Regions from separate parts of the Candidatus Thiodiazotropha sp. AKIB8 genome, predicted to be linked through region 1. Evidence: predicted binding sites of a transcription regulator. Region 1 holds the regulator's gene; each other region holds the start of a gene.

Region 1 (5,302 bases):
ATTGCCAGATGCCTGCTGCTCTGCCAGGTGAGTAGGCAAAAGGCTGAAATGCGCTCTCAACTGCGGGCAGAAGGGCGATTTCAGTCGGGATATCCCGCTTTTCGATCTCCTGCAGAATAAAATAGAGAAAAGGTGCGGCTCTCTCCTGAATTCGTTGTAAATATTTAGGGTGTTTTTTATACCAGTTCAGCTCTCTGGTGAGGCGGGGGTTGCTTGGGATTGAAAGCTTATATTGGTCACGCATCCTATCCCAGATATGTTCTGGCTCAGGGTCAGGTAGGGAAGCGATAACCTCCTGCAATTGTTCAGCAACTTCAGGCATCTGCTCCGATCTTACCTGCTTCTCCTCTGTTAGCGGCTGAGTTTGCAGGGCCTCGGTTGAGATGGTGTCAAGGGGAACCTCAACCAGTGCGGATTCCTGCCCGGGGTTTGGCAGTGACTGACAGGCTGTCAACAGGCAGGCGAAGATCAGGTTCATGAACAATAGAGGCGATTTTGAGAGAAAATCGGGTGAATTGGTTGGTAACTTAGGCATACTGAATTCTGAAAGAAAATAAAAATAAAGCCGTGTATGATTTCCATGTAATGAACTCCTGACAAGCGGCCACCAGTTGCAATCTGTGTAGAGATCAGGATCTGTTTCGTGGTGCCTCAACTTGCTGAGCATCTCTTAGGACTGCATACCAGGGATTGCTTATGCAATGATTGTCGAAGAGACATCACCATCCATATGGAGCATTAGATCCGAAATGGCAAATCGCAACGCGGTCGTCGATCGATAAAATGAGACATCAAACCAGATTCACTCACTACCAGAGCCGCTCAAATCCACATTTGTGTTGTCACAATAACAGACAGACGATAGCTGAGCGCCAGTCGTTGCTACCAGCTTCCAGGACAGCGCTCAAAAACACAGATTACCTGACACTAGTGTCGGTAGCAAAGTCGATACCTTTATAGATGAGAGAATTCAGGCGGTTAAAACTTCGATCTTGCCAACAGAGTCACATTCAGGAGTGGTTCAATAGTCAGCTTGGAGAGAGTTTGGCCGCTCAAGAGTCTGAATATCTTCAGCAGCACATCTCCGCAATGTTTGGCTATCATGTGGTGCAGATCGGCCATTTGAAGCAGGATGAAGACCTGTTGCGGGTGAGTCCTGCGCGGAACCGGATTGTGATGGGGGTTACGCCAGGTGGAAAAAACGTTGATCTGCAGGCTGAACCTTATAGGCTGCCATTTGCTGGCGACTGTGTGGATGGTATTTTACTACCCCATACCCTGGATTTTTCCTCTGATCCCCACCAGGTGTTACGTGAAGTGGAGCGGGTTTTGATTCCCGAGGGGAAGCTGCTGATCACTGGGTTCAACCCCTGGAGCCTCTGGGGAGGGGTAAGACTGCTTAGGTTGAGGTCATCGATACCGCCTTGGTGTGGTCACTTTTTCAGCAGTCGAAGGGTTTTGGATTGGCTGTCACTTTTAGGCTTTGATCTACTTGATATTCACTTTCTTAATTACAGGCCACCGATCCAAAGACCCGGTATTAGTCAGAGACTCCAATTTCTGGAGCAGCTCGGGGAGAATCTCTATCCGAATTTTGGTGGGGTGTATATCATATTGGCCGTAAAGCGCGTGGTTACTCTTACACACATTCGCCCGAAATGGTCGGTAAAAAAACGTGTTTTACCCACTGCAGCAGAACCAACAATCAGGAATGGGACTTAGTGATCAGGCCTGTTAAGCATAAGAAACCCTATCTCTTAACGGATTTTTAAGAAGTATAAATGACTCAAATAGTAGAACTTTTTAGTGATGGCGCCTGTAAAGGGAATCCTGGGCCTGGTGGTTGGGGGGTTGTACTGCGCTATGCAGGCCATGAAAAGAGACTGTATGGCGGTGAGCCTGGCACTACCAATAACCGGATGGAGCTGCTTGCGGTAATTCGGGGGTTACAGGAGCTGACAAGGCCCAGTCAGGTGCAAGTGACTACCGATTCACAATATGTAAAAAACGGCATTACCCAGTGGATCCACGGCTGGAAGAGAAATGGTTGGAAGACCTCTGCACGCAAGGCGGTAAAAAATGTTGATTTGTGGCGGGAATTGGATAGTGAAGTAAGTAAACATGATGTGGATTGGCAATGGGTAAAAGGACATGCTGGTCATCCAGGGAATGAATTGGCAGATGAACTGGCTAATCTGGGTATTCAGGAGATGTTGTCATGATGCGCCAGATTGTACTCGACACAGAAACCACCGGTCTGGAGCCAGAGCAGGGACATAGAATTATAGAGATCGGCTGTGTTGAGCTGGTTGACCGAAGATTGACAGGTAATAACTTCCATCAGTTTCTGCAACCAGATCGAGAGATCGATGCGGGGGCCATTGAGGTGCATGGTATCACCAATGAGTTTCTCGCCGACAAGCCGAAATTCTGTGATGTGGTGACTGACTTCATCGAATATGTGCGTGGTGCTGAATTGATTATCCACAATGCACCATTCGATGTCGGATTCCTTGATCATGAATTGAGGTTGATGGAAAACCCGCAGCGCATCGATGCACTGTGTGCTGTTACCGATACGCTGATCATGGCAAAGAAGATGCATCCAGGGCAGAGAAACAGCCTTGATGCATTATGCAGACGCTATGATATCGATAACTCCCATCGTGAGCTGCATGGGGCGTTACTGGATGCTGAAATACTCGCCGATGTCTATTTGATGATGACCGGTGGACAGACGGCGCTGGTGTTGGATGACGATCTTGGGCAGCAGGGTGGTGATGAGCAATCGGTTGATAATATCCGCCGACTGTCAGCCGGCCGTCCCCCTCTCAAAGTGGTTGTTGCCGGCGCTGAAGAGATTGAAGCCCATGAGCGTCAACTTGAGGAGATGGGCGAAAGGTGCGTTTGGCTCAGCAGTTAGGATTTAACCCCTGGATTGTGTGGACTTGGCGCTATCGCAGCCTTGCACGATGTCATACAACCTCGGTATGTCGAGTAACTGTACATGTTTCCGCTCTACTCTAAGCAGGTTTTCATCCTGAAACCTGGTAAAGAGTCTACTCACGGTCTCGACTGCTAAACCGAGGTAGTTACCGATTTCATGGCGTGACATACTGAGAAAGAAGTCGCTGGCAGAAAAACCCCGTTGTTTGAATCGTTCTGAGAAGCTGAGTAGGAAGGTTGCTAAGCGCTCCTCGGCACTCTTTTTACCCAGTAGCGTCAACATTTCCGTCTCCTGACCTATCTCCCGGCTGAGCAGACGATACATTTGGTGCTGCAGACTGGGCATTATGCAGCTCAGAGATTCCAGCTGGGAAAAGGGGATTTCGCATACCGCTGTAGTCTCAAGTGCGATGGCTGAGCAGGTGTGGCTATCGTCCTGGATTGCATCGAGGCCGATAAGTTCGCCGGGAAGATGAAATCCCAATACCTGTTCCCCTCCATCCTCATTAGGGCTGTAGGTCTTGACCGAGCCGCTGGTTATGACCCGCAAGCTATGAAACTTGTCAGCCCCACGGTAGAGATGATCTCCTCGATGGTAGGGGCGGCCTCGCTTGATGATGCCATCGAGGCGTTCGACATCGTCCGGAGTCAGCCCCATGGGGAGACATAGGGTGGCAAGGCTGCAGTTTTTACAGGCGACCTTGATGTTTTCAAATGATACGACTTTTCTACTAGTCAAGTAATCGCTCCAGCATGGGCAGGTGCTATATAGGCAATGTATTGTGCACCCAGTTAGTGTTTAAGGCATTTCTTACCCTTGAATTGTCCTCTCTCACCCTGAATTTAGCTTTGCTCAGAGGCGGTTTTGCCAAATAAAAACATTAAAAGCTGCTTTACCAGGCGCATATGCCAGGCTGATACAGCTTAATGTCTCCCAATCTACCCTATTTCGTCCATGTTTAATTGTTGGTGGGCTGGCAATTCGAGCTATTTTTCCAGAAATTCTTGATGTGGATCAAGTAGTTTTACTGTTTTTATTACTTTGGATCATTGATTTTTAGTCTGTCGCCGAATAAAAAAACCGGCCTGAAGGCCGGCTTTTCTGCTATTGATCGGCCTGATTATTGAGCCGGAGCAGGAGCGGGTGCAGCTGCAGGAGGTGCAGGATAGCCATAAGGAGCACCACCATATGGTGCGCCATAAGGAGCGCCATAGCCATAAGGAGCGCCGCCGTAGCCATAAGGACCGTAACCGTTGTAGCCACGGTAGTAGTTATTACCACGACCATAGCCAGAACCACGGGCGTTGCCGCTCATGCCAAAGCTGAAATCACCAGAGCCATCACCATAGCCGTCACCGTAGCCGTCGTTGTTATAACCACGGTTGCCGCCCCATGGGCCGTTGCCCCACCAGGCAGATGCACTGGTAGACACAGCTACGAGTGCCGCGATGCTCAGAACTTTAGCAAATTTAGTCATGCTTTCTTCCTCTCAAATGATTGTTTTCATACTACATCGGTGATGTAGAAAAGCGGCCTTACAGCCTCCATCATGCAATGGTTAAGGACTTCACGCCAAGTCTGTCATGTTACGGGGCAGACTGTAGGGTAAAGTTCTACTTGCCTCAGTAGTTGTTATTTGCGTAACACGCCAATCGATTATAGACCCTGGTCAGTTATAATCAATCGAATTATTGAGCCCCGTATGGAGACGATTTCATGGCAATCTTGTCTATTTGATTCGATCTATTTGGATCCTGAGCAAGCAGCTCTCAGGGGCGATCTGATGGAAATCTCTGGGGAGTTCCGAGTTACTTCCTTATATAGAGTGCAGATATTTTTATCGAGGACATGCCTTGAATCAGTAGTTTGTTGCAGTTCTGAATAATACCTAAATTGAAACCAGGTTGGTTAGCCCTTCGAGATTGAGTGAAGAGGGGCAATCTGTTACTGTTTACACCCGTCCTATATCCCATTTTCCTGCACTCTAACCTGGTAAGCAGAATTACATGACCAGTTTTATTTTTATTACGGGCGGTGTTGTCTCCTCCCTTGGCAAAGGTATCGCTTCAGCTTCTCTGGCTGCACTGCTGGAGGCCCGCGGACTGGATGTCACAATGATCAAGCTGGATCCCTATATCAACGTGGATCCCGGCACCATGAGTCCTTTTCAGCATGGCGAGGTGTTTGTAACCGAAGATGGATCTGAAACAGATCTGGATCTCGGCCATTACGAACGATTTATCGACAGTACCATGGGGTGTAATAACAACTTCACCACAGGTCAGATCTACGAAAATGTGATTCGCAAGGAGCGAAAAGGGGAGTATCTGGGGGGTACGGTTCAAGTAATTCCCC
Region 2 (5,302 bases), on a different contig from region 1:
GGGAACATTCACAGGTACCCGCAACATATCTCCGAATGCAAGGAGAGTGACCTTTTCATTCAGTGCCAGTTGTATCGCCTGATAGATATCCTCTTCGGGGCAGACGCATACCGGACAGCCTGGTCCTGGAATGAGCTCAATCTGTGAGGGTAGGGCGCCACGCAGTCCCGCCTGTGTGATCGACCGTTCATGACCGCCACATACATTCATGATCCTGAATCGTCCCTTGAGGGGGAGTTTGTGCAGCTCTGACAACCAGGTTTTAGCTGAGAGGGACATGGTGCTTTTGTCTACCCGATAGGTGCCGTTTGAAGCGATTCCGGTTCTGGTGTTGCCCGCTGCAATTTGATCTTTTCCTCCAGCCAACTGAGCCAGCTGTCGAGACCCTGATCTGATTTTGCTGAGACTAGGGTGATTGGGTTGCTGTAGGCGAGTTGTTGCAGTGCCTGAGTTGCCCTGTCTGGATTAAAGTCGTCCAGTAGAGGTAGCAGGTCAGACTTTGTGATCAGCACATGATCTGCAACACGGAAAATCACCGGGTACTTGGCTGGCTTGTCATCCCCTTCGGTTACCGACAACAAGGTGACATTGAGATGCTGCCCAAGGTCAAAGCTGGCAGGGCAGACAAGATTACCAACATTCTCGATAAACAATATATCCAGCGCTTCAAGCTGGGTCTGGTGCAACACCTGATGAATCATATGTGCATCGAGATGACAGGCAGTTCCGGTAGTGATCTGTACCGCCTGAACGCCTTTTCGACGGATACGTTCTGCATCATTTTCAGTTTCGAGATCTCCCTCGATGACACCGATCCGGTAGCGCTGTTTGAGCATATCGATGGTGCGTTCCAACAGGCGGGTCTTACCACTGCCAGGGGAAGACATAAGATTGATGGTCAAAACCCCATGTTGATTGAAGTGTTCTCTGTTGTGCGCTGCCTGGTGGTCATTCTCACTTAACAGGTTCTCTAAAACCTCGATTGCGACATGGTCACCGTGTGTATGGGCATGCTTGCCTCCCTCTTCAATGAGATGCCGGTTGCCGTGAGTGATATTACATCCGCAGGTGTCACACATTTTGATGGTACTCCTAATATTCTCTCTTGATGAGTTCAACACTGGACAGCAAAAGTTCATCGCCACTGATGAGTCGGGTTCGAAAGTCTCCGCACTGGGAGCAGATCAGGCGATTGGGCGGGGCATCAGACTCATATCCACATTGTAGGCAATGGACTCGAATCTTTTGTGTTTCAGTAACCAGCTCTGCGTTCGCAGCTTTAGTCCCTGCACGGGCAATGGTGAAGGCCTGCTTCAGTAGATCCGGCACCACGCCAGAGAGTGGTCCAATCTGGATGATGATGCGCTCAACCGATACGGCCTCTTCCCGGGATGCTATCTCTTCAACCTGGCGCAGCATGGATTGACAGACTGCCAACTCATGCATCCGATTGTTGATCCATCTTGGCTAACATTTCGTCATAGATCTCCCAGGCAGATTGCGCCTCCTGGGGAGAGACTTTTTGGATAGCGTAACCGACATGCACCACTACGAAGTCATCCGCAGCCAGTTCTTCATGTTGTAGCATGAACAGACTGACATCCCTTTCTATACCTTTGGCTTCGCAGCGTGCGGTAAAGCCATTAATTTCTTTTATCTGCATGGGTATGCCGAGACACATAGTGTAACCTGCACTTTCAGAAAACAATTAGTTTATTCTCTCAGGGAGTCATATGCTCCTTCAAGGTAAAAAAATGTCATTACAATCTGTATTGATCCTCGGAATTGGAAATAACCTCTTAAGTGATGAGGGTATAGGTGTCCATCTGGTAAACCGTATGCAACAGAGGTTTGGCGAAATAGCTGGTGTCAACTTTCTGGATGGTGGCACCCTCAGTTTCACTCTGGCAGAGCCTATAGCAGAGTCTGAAGGCCTGATTGTAGTGGATGCGGCACGTATGAACTTGCCTCCGGGTAGCTTGAAGGTGTTTCACAATGAGCAGATGGACAAATATCTAATGGGTAACCGATCCAGTGTTCATGAAGTCAGCCTGGGCGATCTGTTGGATATTGCCCGTCTATCAGAAACCTTACCCGATCCCCGTTGCCTGGTGGGGATAGAACCCAAAGAGCTTGATTGGGGAGAGACTTTGAGTGAGGTTGTTGAGCCGACAATCGATAAGGGCATTGATGAAATAGTGTCTATACTGGGGGGGTGGGGTTTTAAAACCTGAGTGCCAGCGTGGTAATAACTGGTGTCGGAATGCTTTGGCTCAGCGTTTAATTACTCAGCAATAGCTTACTACTTTAGTTACTTTTTACTTTTTATCCTTCTCATAAAAACATCACCACATAATGTGATTAAAAAACAATAAGAGAACCTATATGCAAAAAATATTAACACTCTTCCAACGCAATGATGATCCAGATCAGCACCTTTATCAGAAATCAGTGATATTCTTGTATATAAGCTAAAGTTTAGAGCTTACCTGATGCAAAGACTCCAGGACATCGCCGTAAAAGTAGTGCCTTCTGAGGGCACTCAAAACAACCACTCAAATGCAATCCCCATTTTGCATGAAATTCTTCATGCGCTTCAACGATTCACCACTGACGCTGAGCCATGGTGTATAGATCTACGTGCCATACCATTCGGGCCAGGGGATGAAGAGCTGTTGTTGAGCAAGCTGGGAGAAGGCGAAATAAGTTTGACCATGGATTCCCTGGGTAAGAGCAAGATCTGGGAGACAGCCTTTTCAGGTGTTTGGGTAATAGATCATCGTAATGCTGAAGGGGAGCGCGTTGCTTTGCAGGTTGAGATTGGTCGAATTCCACAAATCGTACTCTCTCAGCAGGAAGATATTCTTGATGCTATAGGCCAACTTGAAAAAGAGTTAAATACCGATAATTCCGCACTTTGAGCTAAGCGGTAGGAGTTGTGATGGCTGATGACTTAAAAAAAATGACCAAGACACTTGGTGAAAGCTTACGTGAACAGGGCATCTCACGACGAGGGTTTCTCAAGTATTGTGCTGCCACTGCTTCCTTGATGGCATTGCCACCATCAATGGTTCCAGCGATTGCTCAAGCGTTGGAAAAAGCCAGACGTCCATCGGTTATCTGGCTCTCTTTTCAAGAGTGTACAGGCTGCACAGAATCGCTGACCCGCAGCCACTCCCCGAGCGTTGAAAATCTCATTTTCGACCACATTTCACTCGACTATCACCATACCCTGCAGGTTGCATCAGGTGATGCCGCAGAAGCTGCCCGGGAAGCAGCAATGCATGAAAATGAAGGAAAATATATCGTTGTAGTCGACGGCTCTATTCCGCTAGGGAATCCAGGTTACTCCGCAATAGCCGGTATCAGTAATCTACAGATGCTGGAAGAGACTGTTGCCGGGGCTGCAGCAGTTGTGGCTGTTGGAAGTTGTGCTGCCTTTGGTGGTCTACCCCATGCCGATCCCAATCCAACCGGGGCTGTATCAGTTGGGGAGATTGTTAAAGATAAACCTGTTGTAAATGTTTCTGGCTGTCCACCCATTCCGACAGTAATTACCGGCGTACTGGCCCACTTTCTGACCTTTGGTGCGTTACCAGAGTTGGATGAGTTAGGACGCCCAATGGTCTTCTATGGCCAAAGTATTCATGACCGATGTTATCGTCGTCCCTTCTATGACAAGGGATTGTTTGCCGAAACCTTTGATGACGAAGGTGCACGCAAAGGCTGGTGTCTGTTCAGATTGGGTTGCAAAGGTCCGATGACCTATAACGCCTGTGCCACCACCAAGTGGAATCAGGGTACCAGTTGGCCGGTAGAGTCCGGTCATGGATGTTTGGGATGTTCCGAACCAGACTTTTGGGATGCAGGTGGATTTTATAATGCACTCTCCATTCCCGATAGCGATATCTCCCGCAATGCAGGCTATGTAGTAGGTGCAGGTGTTGCGTTGGGGGCAGCTGCCGGTGCGATAAATCGAAGCACTCAGTCCAAGGCGGCTGCAAACCACGAAACCGTTACCATCGACGATTTGGATAAGAAATCATGAGCACACCAATTGATTTTCTTTTATGGGTTAGAGGGCCAGGGTTTGATATAGCTCTGGTGATATTTATTGTTGGCGTTTTAATCCGGCTGCTTGAAGTATTGATATTGGGTCGTAAGCCGGATTATTCTGAACCCAGAGGTGCTGAGCTTGGGGCAGGGTTACTGACCCTGGTGACTCGTACTGCACCAGAATCTGGTACATTCAATCGTTCCCCATTCACTGTTGTTGGTGGATATATCTGGCACATTGGCTTTCTAGTTACTCTGTTTTTGTTTGTGCCCCATATCGAATTCATTGAATCTATTTTTGGTATTCGTTGGCCAGGTATAGCCAGTAATCTTGTCGATGCTGTTGCTGCAGTCACTATCGTTACCCTGGTGGCAATGTTGTTCAGTCGTCTGACCCATCCGGTGAAGCGTTTTCTCAGTGGCCCGGAAGATTATCTGACCTGGTTGGTTACCTTTCTTCCAATGCTTAGCGGATATCTGGCCTACCATCGTATGATCGATCCCTATCCGCTGGTTTTGGGGCTACACATTCTGAGTATTGAAATATTGATGGTGCTCTTTCCCTTTACCAAGCTGATGCATGCCTTCACCTTTATTATTGCCCGTTGGTATAACGGCGCTATGGCAGGGCGCAGAGGAGTTCAGTCATGAGCGAGGCAACACTTGAAAGAGGCATGAATGCCTTTCGTGAACAGATTAATGCCCCTGTGGCGTCGTTTTTTTCCAGTTGTGTTAATTGTGGAATGTGCGCTGAAGCCTGTCTCTTCTATACCGAGACTGGTGATCCAAAATATACTCCTATCCATAAATTGGAGCCGCTGCGCAGGGTTTGGGAGCAAGAGTATACCCTGTGGGGCAGAGTGAAATCCCTTGTGGGTCTGAGTAAACCGGTGACAAATGAATTGTTAGCGGAGTGGGAAGAACTTATCTATGACGGCTGCACACTCTGCGGGCGTTGTTCAATGGTCTGCCCGGTTGGCAATGATATCAGCTACATGATTCGGCGTGCCCGGGAAGGATTTGTGGCTGCAGGCTACGCGCCCGAAGGCATAAAAGGCGCTAGCAAACGAGCTGTTACGATCGGCAGTCCTATGGGGGTTAAATTTCCCGCGGTGGCTGCACAGATCAAACATATCGAAGCCGATACCGGTTTGACCATACCCGTGGATGTAGAGGGTGTTGATTACATGGCGCTTTTGTCATCCATGGAGATCATGAATTTCCCTGAATATCTCGAGGCGCTTGC
Region 3 (5,302 bases), on a different contig from region 1:
TCGACGGTGCCACCACCGGCCGCACCTACCCATTCGATCATGCTGTTGTCAGTACCGAAACCGTAGAGCTTGCTCCACCCTTGTTCAAATAATCCCTGTTTGGAAAATTTATCTTTGGGGTCGAGGATTAGAATCTTCGCCTTGGGCTTATGGTGCTTACAATACATGGCAATCTGTGCCGCACGTTCGTATGGTCCTGGTGGGCATTTGTAAGGATTTGGTGGGGCCACAATAATAACCTTGCCACCCTCTGGCATGGATTCAATCTGTTTGCGCAGAGTTACGGTTTGCGGACCGGCGAACCAGGCATGGGGAATCTCTTCGGCTACTGATTCGTCATACCCTTCAATGGCATCCCATTTGAAGTCAACGCCGGGTGAGACCACACAGGCGTCATAAGCGAACTGTTGGCCACCTTCCGTAACCACCTGCTTTTTATCAGGCTCGATAGCGCTGACCCGGTCGATAACCACTTTGACTCCGTGACGGCGCAGTCCCTCGTAATCGAAGGTGAGGGATTCCAGGGTACGATCACCGCTGAGAATCTCATTACTCATAAAACAGGATGAGTAGGCCTTTTTGGTTTCGAGCAGGGTGACTTCGATATTCGAATTTAATTTGCGCAGGTATTTGGCTGCGGTGCAGCCACCTACACCACCTCCAACAATCACAACTTTTGGGTTAGCTGCCAGTGCAAGCTGCGGCAGGCTGAACGAAGCGCCGGCCAGGGTGGCGAATCGGATGAAGTCTCTACGATTGATATCACTCATGTTCTTTTTACCTGTCCTGGGAATCAGTGTTGGCTGCCGTAATAGTGAATCAGAGCCTGTATAGCTTGATCACCTTCTGCCTCAATGGCGGCGTCTACCTTGCGTTTCATCTTTCTGGGGTAGTCGCGACGTCCAGCAATGAAGTCCTCCATGGAGTTGTGCAGGTAGGGTATCCACTGTCCTGCCAGGGTACCGGCATCACCCGGTTTGCCTCCATCTTCATGGCACTTTTCACAATACTTGTCGTGTAATACAGCACCTAGCTTGGCCATCTCAGCATCGTGCTGTTGTGGGCTAAGTTGTAGTGGCTGTTTAGCAAAAAACCAGGCCATGCTTTTGATCTGCTCTTCGTTATAGCCTTTAGCAATGCGATTCATGATGGTGGAGTTACGTTCGTCGTACTTGTAACCCTCCATGGCATCGATGAACACCTCTGGATCCATTGCAGCAATGGAGGGGCTGGATGGGCCGACGCTGGAGCCGTCAGTACCATGACAACCGGCACAGGTGAATGCCAAGGCCTGCCCAGTGGGATCGGCCATGAGCGTCGAGGGTAACAATGCCACTATACCCAGAAGGAGATTGCGAACTTTTCTATTCATAATGTCTTCTCTCAATTTTACCGGGTATATCAACTTGGCGAGGTCATCAGACCAATCAGCACCAGGGTGAGCAAGCCAAGGCCTGCCATGATCAGTACAGTGGTGATAAACGAGGCCGCCAGCTCAGCACGACGGGAAGGCCGTCTGACCAGGTAATTGTTTATCTCACCAGTGGCAGCGAGACGTTCGTACTCTTCACGGTGGTCGTGACGGAACTCCTCAAATGGGATCGCACCGGTGAAAATAGTGGTACTCATCGGGAATCGCTCAGGCCTGAAGTGCACATTGAAGAAGTGAACTGAGTTGAGGAATATGGCAGCCAGCAGTGCCTCCTCAGCGTGGACCAGGGTAGCGATATTGAACATCCAGCCCGGCAAAATAAGAGCGGTCTTCTCTGGTGCGAAGAGCATGATACCGGAAGTACCGATTACAGCCGCGCCCCAGAAGGGTGCCCAATAGTCAAACTTCTGCCAGTAGGTCCAATGGGAGAACTCAGGGCGCTCACCCTTTCCAAGGAACCATCTGAACATGCCCTTCAGATCCCGCCAATCCTTCATATTGGGGATCATGGAGGTGCTGCCGAACCATTCGAAGTCTTTACGTTTGCGAATGATATTTGTGACGGCTATCGTCAGATGAGTGAGGAATATACCCAACCAGATCACAGCGGCGGTGCGGTGGATGATGCCTTCCATTTCAGTACCGCCAAGGAACACCACCACCGCCTTGGCCCAACCGGTATGGGCAAACAGCAGCGTGGTGCCGGTCAGGATCAGAGTCATGGTGGAGATGGCGAACAGGCCATGTATCCAGCGCCAGACGACAGGGAAGCGGCGGAAGTAGACAATATCAGGCTTGTCCAGATCTTCAATAAAGCCTTTGCCTGCCATACGGTCAGCTACCTCGCGGTAGAGCCAAAGCACCACATGTACCCAGAAGAAGGCCATCACGGAGAAAATAAGAATCTGCATGAAGAGTTTGAAGAACCAGAGGCCCGGATAGTTTGCTCTGTCATCTGCGTCGCCGTGGGGCCAGAAGGTCAGGAAGTTCTCATTGGCGTCCTCATGACAGACCCGGCAGTTCTCCAGTCGGTTGTTGGCATGAATCTCTGAAGTCGGATCATCTTCGCCCTTGATCTTGTGGCTGCCGTGGCAGTCATGACATTTGGCTGTATTGGTATATCCGAGGCGATGAACCTGGCCGTGATAAGAATCGAAATAGGTGCGCTGAGCCTCTTCATGACACTCACCACAATTCTTTGTAATTGCCAGTTTTGCCTTGTCGGTTTCAGGGGCGTCTATGGCATGGGTGGTGTGACAATCGGAACATACCGCTGAGTCGCTGTCACTTTTCTCCAGTACCGCCTCGCCATGTACAGAATTGCGGTAATCAGCCAGCTGATCCTCATGACATTTGCCGCAGACTTCAGGGTTTTTAAGGCGCTTCTCGGCACGTTGTATGCTGCCGAGTTCTCCAACATTGTGGGCCTCGTGGCAGTCGTAACATGTGGCATTGGTGCGAGATTGATCCAGTGAGTTTGGCTGAGCATGGATAGAATCCATGTAGTAGTCGATCTGCTCGTTGACGATCTTCAGACGCTTATGCTTTTCGTCGGGGTCGTCTTTATACTCTTCCCAGGTATCTTTGTGGCAGTCGACGCAGCCTACAATAACTGCGGGTGCCTCACGATGGGGCACGCGTTCGATGGTGATGTGACAGCTATTACAGTGCAGTTCACCATGCACACTCTCTTCAATTTGTTTGCTGTGTACAAAGATAGTGACCTTGCTGCCATCATCACGCACATCAGACTTTTCGTTCTCGTCGCCATGACAAGTCAGGCAGCGTTCGTTGGGGATAATGCGTTTACCAGTTTCGGGATCGAAGCCGTGCGGAATCTCTTCTCCCAGTATGGTTAAGGCGGGTGTGGGGGCGGCCTGAACAGTTTGAATACTTATCAAAATGAACAAGGGCACCAGCCAGGCACTGTACCTGGTAAAATTTTTCCACATGTTGTTCTTCCCCTTGGATGTAATTTTTATTTTAAAAACGCGCTGCTGATACTTCCTTGCGGGTGCGTACATTTGACTGTAATGCTAATACGGAATAGTGCCCGGTTTTGATATTGCTCAGGTAAATATCCCGCGATGAGAAAATACATATCCAAAACATAGTATTGGTATAAACATTCAATCCGTAGGGTAGAATATCAATGTGGTTGATATATATCAATGCATTGTTTTTAAAGTACATTTTAAATTATTCTTATATTGGTATGAAGTAATTATGTGAGATATATCAATGATTTATTGAAAATTGATCTATCTTTCAACGATTGCAACTGGGTGCTCAGTTACTACAGGGCCACCATTTTTGCCATATAGCCAGACAAATTCTCAACATCCTGATCCTCCTGGATTGGTATCCAGCTTTAAGACTTTGCGTTGCTCGGCGTGGGGTCTCTTGCCTGCTCCTGCTTAGTTTATCCCGCTGATAACAGATGCCCTCAGCATATCCTGGATATCCGGGTATCTGATCAGTAAATGCTGTGCTGCTCCATTTACGCCTGCTTCTGGAGGAAAAGGAGAGTTAACAGGGGAAACTGAGATAATCCAGGTAGAAGATTTTTTACCCGAAGAGGATTCATGCATCTGCATCCTGGGTGAGAGTGAAAAAAGATCTGAGAAGAATCTAAATTTTTGCAGATCAATTAGGTGTTAGAGAGCATGATAAAGACCAAAGTAAAATAACAGGTCATTGATGAGCTGATATTCATTAAAAAAAGGTCGCAACTGTCTATAAAAAAATCAACTCTATATCATCGTTTAAATGCAAAGAAAGATTCAAATGTCTTTCTGTGAGTATTTGACACTATCTACAAAAAAAATATTTGATCGATATTTAATTTCCGCTTAGTGGACTAATTAACAAAACCGATTGATTGTGTGAAGTTGTTTGGAATTATTGATGACTGGGATTATTCTCCCAAGGGTTGTGTGAGTGATATCACAGATGCATTCCTATCTTAGCGACACTATCTATTCCGCTTGGCTGGCCTTAATAAAGCGTTTTTTAAGACGTGATTTCTTGTGATCACGATCTGCTTTATTGACCTCATTTAAGCGAAAAGGATTGGTGATCCATTTCAGTTCTGGATGCGCCATTAAAAAAATTAACGGAATGAGAGATTGATATATGATTCGTAACAAACATAGATTTAAGTTGCTCGTTTTGAGCACATCCCTTCTTGCTGGAGCTCAACAGGCAAGTGCTTTTTCTTCCATGACAGATACTATTGTCGAATACTGCAACAGCAATGGCTACGATCTACTGCAGTCATATCAGGATGACAGCTGTAAAGCATGCCATTCTGATAATGATGCGAAGTCGGCCTATTCAGCAGGTGACTATGAGTTTTTCTGCCCGCCACCTGTTACACCAACTTGTACTGATTCAGATGAGGATGGCTTTTATGCTGAAGGTGAAAGTTGTGGTACCGCAGCTGACTTTAATGACGGCGATGCCTCTGCCTATCCTGGCGCAACTGAAATTTGCACCGATGGTGTTGATAATGATGGAAACGGCCTGACCGATGCAGCAGATCCAAATGCGGTAGATTGTCCTGTTGAATGTACTGACATGGATGGTGATGGCTACTCAATTGATGGTGGCTCTTGTGGTGCGATTGACTGTAATGACAGCGATCCTGCAATTAATCCAGGCGCGACAGAAATCTGTAGCGATAATGTTGATAACAACTGTAACGGACTTACAGATACTGCAGATGTGAATGCAGTTGATTGTCCTGTTGACTGTACTGATGTTGATGGCGATGGTTACAGCATTGAAGGTGGTAGCTGTGGTGCAGTGGATTGTGATGATAACAATTTCGATGTCAATCCTGGTGCCTTAGAGGTCTGCGATGATGGC
Region 4 (5,302 bases), on a different contig from region 1:
TTTGTTCTGAGTTCCGGCTTGCAGAATGTCGGGAAATTTTTTCTGATCGAGCCGGGCAAATCGGTAGGTTGCACCTTCAGCCGGAGTCGCTTCCAGATTATAAAGATGCCCAGTCTCTTCCTGAAAGGCCACCATTTGTTGACGAATCCGCTCGAGAAAACGCTCCGCCAGGGCTTTGCCGTCAGCGTCAGTGATGTCGAATCTGTCTCGGCTGAAATTGCGGATCATCTCATTCACTCCATTGATCCCTATGGTCGAGAAGTGGTTGCGTAGCGTACCCAGGTATCTTTTTGTGTAGGGAAACAGGCCCGCATCCATATGACGCTGAATAACCTTTCTTTTTATTTCCAGGCTATTGCGAGCCAGTCTAAGTAGTTCGTCAGTGCGTTTCAGTAAGGCTGTTTCGTTCTCTGTAAATTGAAATCCCAGGCGGGCGCAGTTAAGTGTCACCACACCAAGAGAGCCGGTTTGCTCAGCTGAACCAAATAGACCGTTGCCCCGTTTTAATAGTTCGCGCAGGTCGAGTTGCAGGCGGCAGCACATCGATCTGACCATATTCGGGCTAAGTTCCGAATTAAGAAAATTCTGGAAATAGGGTAGTCCATATTTCGCGGTCATCTTAAACAGTCTTGTGGCGTTTTCACTCTCCCAGGGAAAGTCCGGTGTGATGTTGTAGGTTGGAATCGGAAAAGTGAATACTCTGCCTTTGGCGTCCCCTGTTGTCATTACTTCGATATAGGCGCGATTGATGAGATCCATTTCAGCCTGCAGTTCGCCATAACAGAAGGGCATTTCGATGCCACCGATCAGTGGAACCTGCTGACGCAGATCCTCCGGGCAGACCCAGTCAAAGGTGAGGTTGGTGAAGGGTGTTTGGGTGCCCCAGCGAGAGGGTACATTGAGGTTATATATCAGTTCCTGAATTGCCTGTTTTACCTGGCTGTAGTCGAGTTGATCCTTTCTTACAAAAGGGGCCATATAGGTATCAAATGAACTGAATGCCTGAGCACCGGCCCACTCATTTTGTAAGGTGCCGAGAAAGTTAACAATCTGGCCTATGGCGCTGGAGATATGTTTTGGGGGGGAGGACTCAACCTTTCCTGGTACACCATTCAGTCCCTCATGCAATAAGGTGCGCAGGGACCATCCTGCACAATACCCAGCCAGCATATCCAGATCATGGATATGCAGTGCCCCTTCTCGATGGGCTTCACCAATCTCCGGTGGGTAGACATGGTTGAGCCAATAGTTGGCAATCATCTTACCGGAGGCATTTAATATCAGTCCGCCCAATGAGTAGCCTTGGTTGGCATTGGCTGAGACTCGCCAGTCCGATCGCTGTAGATACTCATTTACCGAGTCCGCGACATCCAGTAGCGTGCGGCGATCCTGGCGCAGCTTTTTGTGCTGCTCCCGATAGACAATATAAGCTCGGGCGGTTTGCAGATGGTTGGCGCTGATCAACACCTGTTCAACCACATCCTGGATGCGTTCAATACTGGGGGTTCTCTCCCGATACCCGGTGTGGGTGAGCACTTTGATTACATGGGCGGTAAGCAGCTCTGCCTCGTCATTGTCGAACTCCCCACTGGCCTCACCGGCCATGAGGATGGCGTTGTGGATCTTGAGCGGATCGAAATCAGCCTTACTGCCATCACGTTTGAAAATCCTGGTGGGCGTAGAGAGTGGCTGTCGAGACAGGGTGGCTGACATCTTGGGTTCTCCTCCCATTGTTATTGATTTCACTCAACATATTGTTAGTAACAATTAATTGAAGCACTATATGTTGTGTTTTCAAGGGTAAGTGTTGACTTGGATCAACTGTCGGAGAAATTGAGCTGCGAATAATCTATTCGAAGAGAATGGGTGCGGCCTTGCCGCACCAGTCAGTCTGTTTGTCTCGAGCAGATGGGTGGCTAAAGTGGAGTTGGATGGAACGGCAGGGTTTCACTCAACTTGCTATAATCCGTCGGCGACGAAGGGGTTGGTCTGGCGCTCTTCGCCAAATGTGGAATCTGGTCCATGGCCTGGTATGAATCGCACATCATCCCCCAGAGGCCACAACCGCTCTTTTATAGAGCGCAGTAGGGTGTTGTGGTCGCCCCGCGGAAAATCTGTTCTGCCTATAGAGCCCTTGAATAGTACGTCACCCACCTGAGCCAGCCGGCTGTCGCGGTGAAAAAAGATGACATGGCCGGGTGTATGGCCTGGGCAGTGGATCACCTCCAGTCTCTCATCACCGATTGTTACCTCATCGCCCTGTTCCAGCCATTTGTCCGGGGTACAATTCCTGGCATCCCCAAAGCCGAACATACTGGCTTGTTGCTGCATATTTTCGAGCCAGAAGGCATCTTCCTGATTGGGGCCGATGATTGGTACCTCTAGTCTTTCAGCCAGCTCCACTGCGCCACCGGCATGGTCAAGGTGTCCATGGGTGAGCAGGATCATTTCAGGTTTCAGCTCGAGATCGTTAAGTTGCTCAATGATCAGCTCACTATCCCCGCCTGGATCGATGATCGCAGCAGATCGCGTGTTTTCGCACCAGAATATTGTGCAGTTTTGTTGGAAAGGGGTTACGGGGATTACTTTATAGTGCATTAGCTGATTTTGCTCAGAAGTGTTTCAAGTTGAGATGCGTTTTTGGCGCCCAGGAGAATATCGTCGATGAAGCCATCTTTTACCAGAATTAATGTTGGTGTAGCACGTACTTTATACGCTCTCGCCGCTTCTGGATCACGCTTAACATCAATCTTGCTGATATTGTCATGACGCTCTGACAGTTCGTCGATCACAGGCGTCATTGTTTTGCAGGGAGGGCAGTTATCACTATAGAAGTAGATCAACTGATCCTTTGCTTGCTGGCCATCAGTCGCTACTTTTTGACCGATCTGGCGCTTTGCCGAGAGGTAGGTGAGCAGGGGGACCAGAATAAGATAACTGGCTATCAGCAGTAATATGATCATCACCCAGGACATCAGAATCCCTCCAGGACTGTTTTCAATATTAGGCTATCCTATAACCCATTTTTGGGGCCGATTCGATTAGTGTTACCAGGCCCTGGTTCTATGTTCAGGCTTCGGTAAAAACCTACAGTTTAATTCTAAGGCAGGTTTTATAAAATTTAACTGATTGGCATGCCCCATATAGCCTATTATGGGGCGAGCATATTATTACTATTAACCCTGAAGACAACATACTTAATCGCCGGGTTAATAACCAGAACAGAGACATAGCGATAGATCCTATGGAGCAGACAACACTATTTATTGTGGTTGGGGGATTATTAGTCCTCACCCTGGTGCTGGCAAGTATTATCCAGCGCTATAACGACTTCGTGGAAGAGCGTAACCAGAAGGTTCAGCGTATCCTTAACCGGGTAACTGAGATCGAGGCCTTGATTCAACGTATTCCAGGGCTGCCTGTGCCTGTGGAGGTTGAAACCTTGCTGCGTCAGGATATTTTGGTTCGTCTGCAGGCGCTGAAGCAGATGCATCACAAGTACGAGGGTATCAATCAGATGATTCAGGCCGCAGAGCAGGCCGTGGGAGAGGTCAAGGCTCAGCCTCAGGATACCCATCTGGATGCCCTGCGTCTGGAACAGTTTTCGCGTCTGTTGAAAGAGGTGGATTGGCTGCTCAAAGAGCGCCGGTTACTCACGCCAATGACCGATGAGTATAGGGATCGGTTGATTGCAGCACTCGATTTCAGGCACGCCGAATCTCTCTATCACCACCATATCAAGCAGGCAGAGCGATTGGAGAAGGAGCAGCAACTGCACCAGGCTCATTGGCACTGCAGTCAATTGAAGACTCTGGTAGAACCGTTAGTCCAAAACAACCAGCAAGCAGCTGAGTGGATTAAAGAGATTCGACGTGTTTGCGAGAAGATAACGAAAAGTTTGCGAGGCTCAGCTTAGTCGGATTGCTCTTTTTCGATATATCCGTTGACTGGTTCTGTGATGCGATGGCTCTCATCCAGCCACTCCCCAAGGTCGATCAGACGGCAGCGATCGCTGCAAAAGGGCTTCCATTTTGAAGAGTCTGCCCAGATGACCTCTTTGCCACAGTTGGGGCAAGGCACTGTTGTCGGTGCTTTTCTTTTCATTAGAAGATGCAGGTGGTGAGTTGAAAAGGGATATCCTGCTTGGACTGAGTAGGCTTGCCGCTATCGGTAGTCTCCAGAAAGCGAATGCTGAAACGGTGCTTATTGCCACTGATCTCTGTGAAGACATCGGTCTGTCTCGGCAGACCCACTCTGACCATCTGTGCTGGTGATGAAGGTTCCAGGGTTTTCTGGAAAAAACCTTGTAGCGCTCTCTCTTCACTGGGCAGGTTGCTGCCACGAACCAGGTTGAGCAACAGCACCACAGCTTCGCGTACCGGATGCAATTCCTGCATCCATTCGCTCATCTGGTTCTGACGTACTTCATGGGGCTGATTGAGCCAGCGATGGTACTGGGGGAGGTCGAAGTTGCAGCCACCACCAGGAATGCTACTGCGTTGCATGATGGCAGTGAGGAATTCGTTATTGCGCAGATTGCGGGCGATCTGTCCGTCCATTCGATAGACCTGGTGGATCGCCTGTTCCAGATCATCCAGAACCAGCCCCAGGGTCTGCATGTTAACCTCCGGCTGCTGACGTACCCTCTCCAGGTTGCTGATATGACGCTCCAGCTCCTTGAGAATCTCCGTCTTCAAGTCTGAACGTCCGAATACAGTCATGATACTGAGCAGACCACTAACCGCAGCCCGGTTGCTCCAGCTGTCGGCAAGCGGACGAAAGTGATCCACCTGTAGAAACAGGTGTTCAAGTCGAAGAAAGGTGCGAATCCTTTCATTCAATGGATGTTCGTAGTGAATCTGATCAGTCACAAGAGATCTGTTGGTCCATCTGGCAGAGTAAATAGCTGCTTATTATGTCAGGGGTTGACGCTGACTGCTAACGCGAAGCATAAGAGAGTGGGTGTCTGTTATCATTTTGCCATAGTCTACATCTAACTTCGCACGCCAGGTCCAAAACTGAAGCTGTCCAGAATATGTACATAGTTGACCCGTTCGAATTCGCTTGGGTCGGCTACACTGACCTGGCTGAGTCTGCCACGAAACTCCTCAACTGACTCAAAGCCCTTCTCCTCCATCCAGGATTCGATACCTTCAAGTAGACCACGGATCGCTCCTGGGCCCTGTTCGAGCAGCAGGCTGCAAAGGTGAACCACATCGGCTCCCGCCAGCAGTAACTTGATGGCATCCTCAGCGGTATGAATACCGCCAGTCGCCCCCAGTGAGAGTTTGGTGCGCCCATG

The links. The regulator FNR, encoded in region 1, switches genes on or off when oxygen is low (the NO sensors DNR and NnrR bind a similar motif). The targets are predictions, from matches to a motif close to TTGATNTANATCAA.
Region 2: a site for FNR is predicted at 2,420-2,433, ahead of AC4IFB_RS12300 (hydrogenase expression/formation C-terminal domain-containing protein). Genes of this name have one in related genera too.
Region 3: a site for FNR is predicted at 3,591-3,604, ahead of AC4IFB_RS03470 (cytochrome C). Genes of this name have one in related genera too.
Region 4: a site for FNR is predicted at 1,808-1,821, ahead of AC4IFB_RS18205 (ribonucleoside triphosphate reductase). Genes of this name have one in related genera too.

The regions. Positions count from the first base shown of each region.
Region 1 covers NZ_JBSYOO010000051.1:34,029-39,330, forward strand. Annotated here, with positions in the region: gene AC4IFB_RS18440 (lytic transglycosylase) at 1-535, opposite strand, end outside; gene AC4IFB_RS18445 (class I SAM-dependent methyltransferase) at 961-1,722, shown strand; gene rnhA (ribonuclease HI) at 1,782-2,222, shown strand; gene dnaQ (DNA polymerase III subunit epsilon) at 2,222-2,923, shown strand; gene fnr (fumarate/nitrate reduction transcriptional regulator Fnr) at 2,927-3,685, opposite strand; gene AC4IFB_RS18465 (sulfur globule family protein) at 4,068-4,424, opposite strand; gene pyrG (CTP synthase) at 4,954-5,302, shown strand, end outside.
Region 2 covers NZ_JBSYOO010000039.1:80,036-85,337, reverse strand. Annotated here, with positions in the region: gene hypD (hydrogenase formation protein HypD) at 1-366, opposite strand, end outside; gene hypB (hydrogenase nickel incorporation protein HypB) at 291-1,079, opposite strand; gene AC4IFB_RS12315 (hydrogenase maturation nickel metallochaperone HypA/HybF) at 1,093-1,446, opposite strand; gene AC4IFB_RS12310 (HypC/HybG/HupF family hydrogenase formation chaperone) at 1,439-1,681, opposite strand; gene AC4IFB_RS12305 (HyaD/HybD family hydrogenase maturation endopeptidase) at 1,755-2,234, shown strand; gene AC4IFB_RS12300 (hydrogenase expression/formation C-terminal domain-containing protein) at 2,493-2,921, shown strand; gene AC4IFB_RS12295 (hydrogenase small subunit) at 2,942-4,048, shown strand; gene AC4IFB_RS12290 (hypothetical protein) at 4,045-4,707, shown strand; gene AC4IFB_RS12285 ((Fe-S)-binding protein) at 4,704-5,302, shown strand, end outside.
Region 3 covers NZ_JBSYOO010000018.1:26,552-31,853, reverse strand. Annotated here, with positions in the region: gene AC4IFB_RS03480 (FCSD flavin-binding domain-containing protein) at 1-770, opposite strand, end outside; gene AC4IFB_RS03475 (c-type cytochrome) at 794-1,372, opposite strand; gene AC4IFB_RS03470 (cytochrome C) at 1,402-3,384, opposite strand; gene AC4IFB_RS03465 (putative metal-binding motif-containing protein) at 4,655-5,302, shown strand, end outside.
Region 4 covers NZ_JBSYOO010000050.1:131,935-137,236, forward strand. Annotated here, with positions in the region: gene AC4IFB_RS18205 (ribonucleoside triphosphate reductase) at 1-1,713, opposite strand, end outside; gene AC4IFB_RS18210 (MBL fold metallo-hydrolase) at 1,960-2,598, opposite strand; gene AC4IFB_RS18215 (thioredoxin family protein) at 2,598-2,975, opposite strand; gene AC4IFB_RS18220 (hypothetical protein) at 3,245-3,916, shown strand; gene AC4IFB_RS18225 (DNA gyrase inhibitor YacG) at 3,913-4,104, opposite strand; gene zapD (cell division protein ZapD) at 4,104-4,871, opposite strand; gene AC4IFB_RS18235 (dihydroorotate dehydrogenase-like protein) at 4,994-5,302, opposite strand, start outside.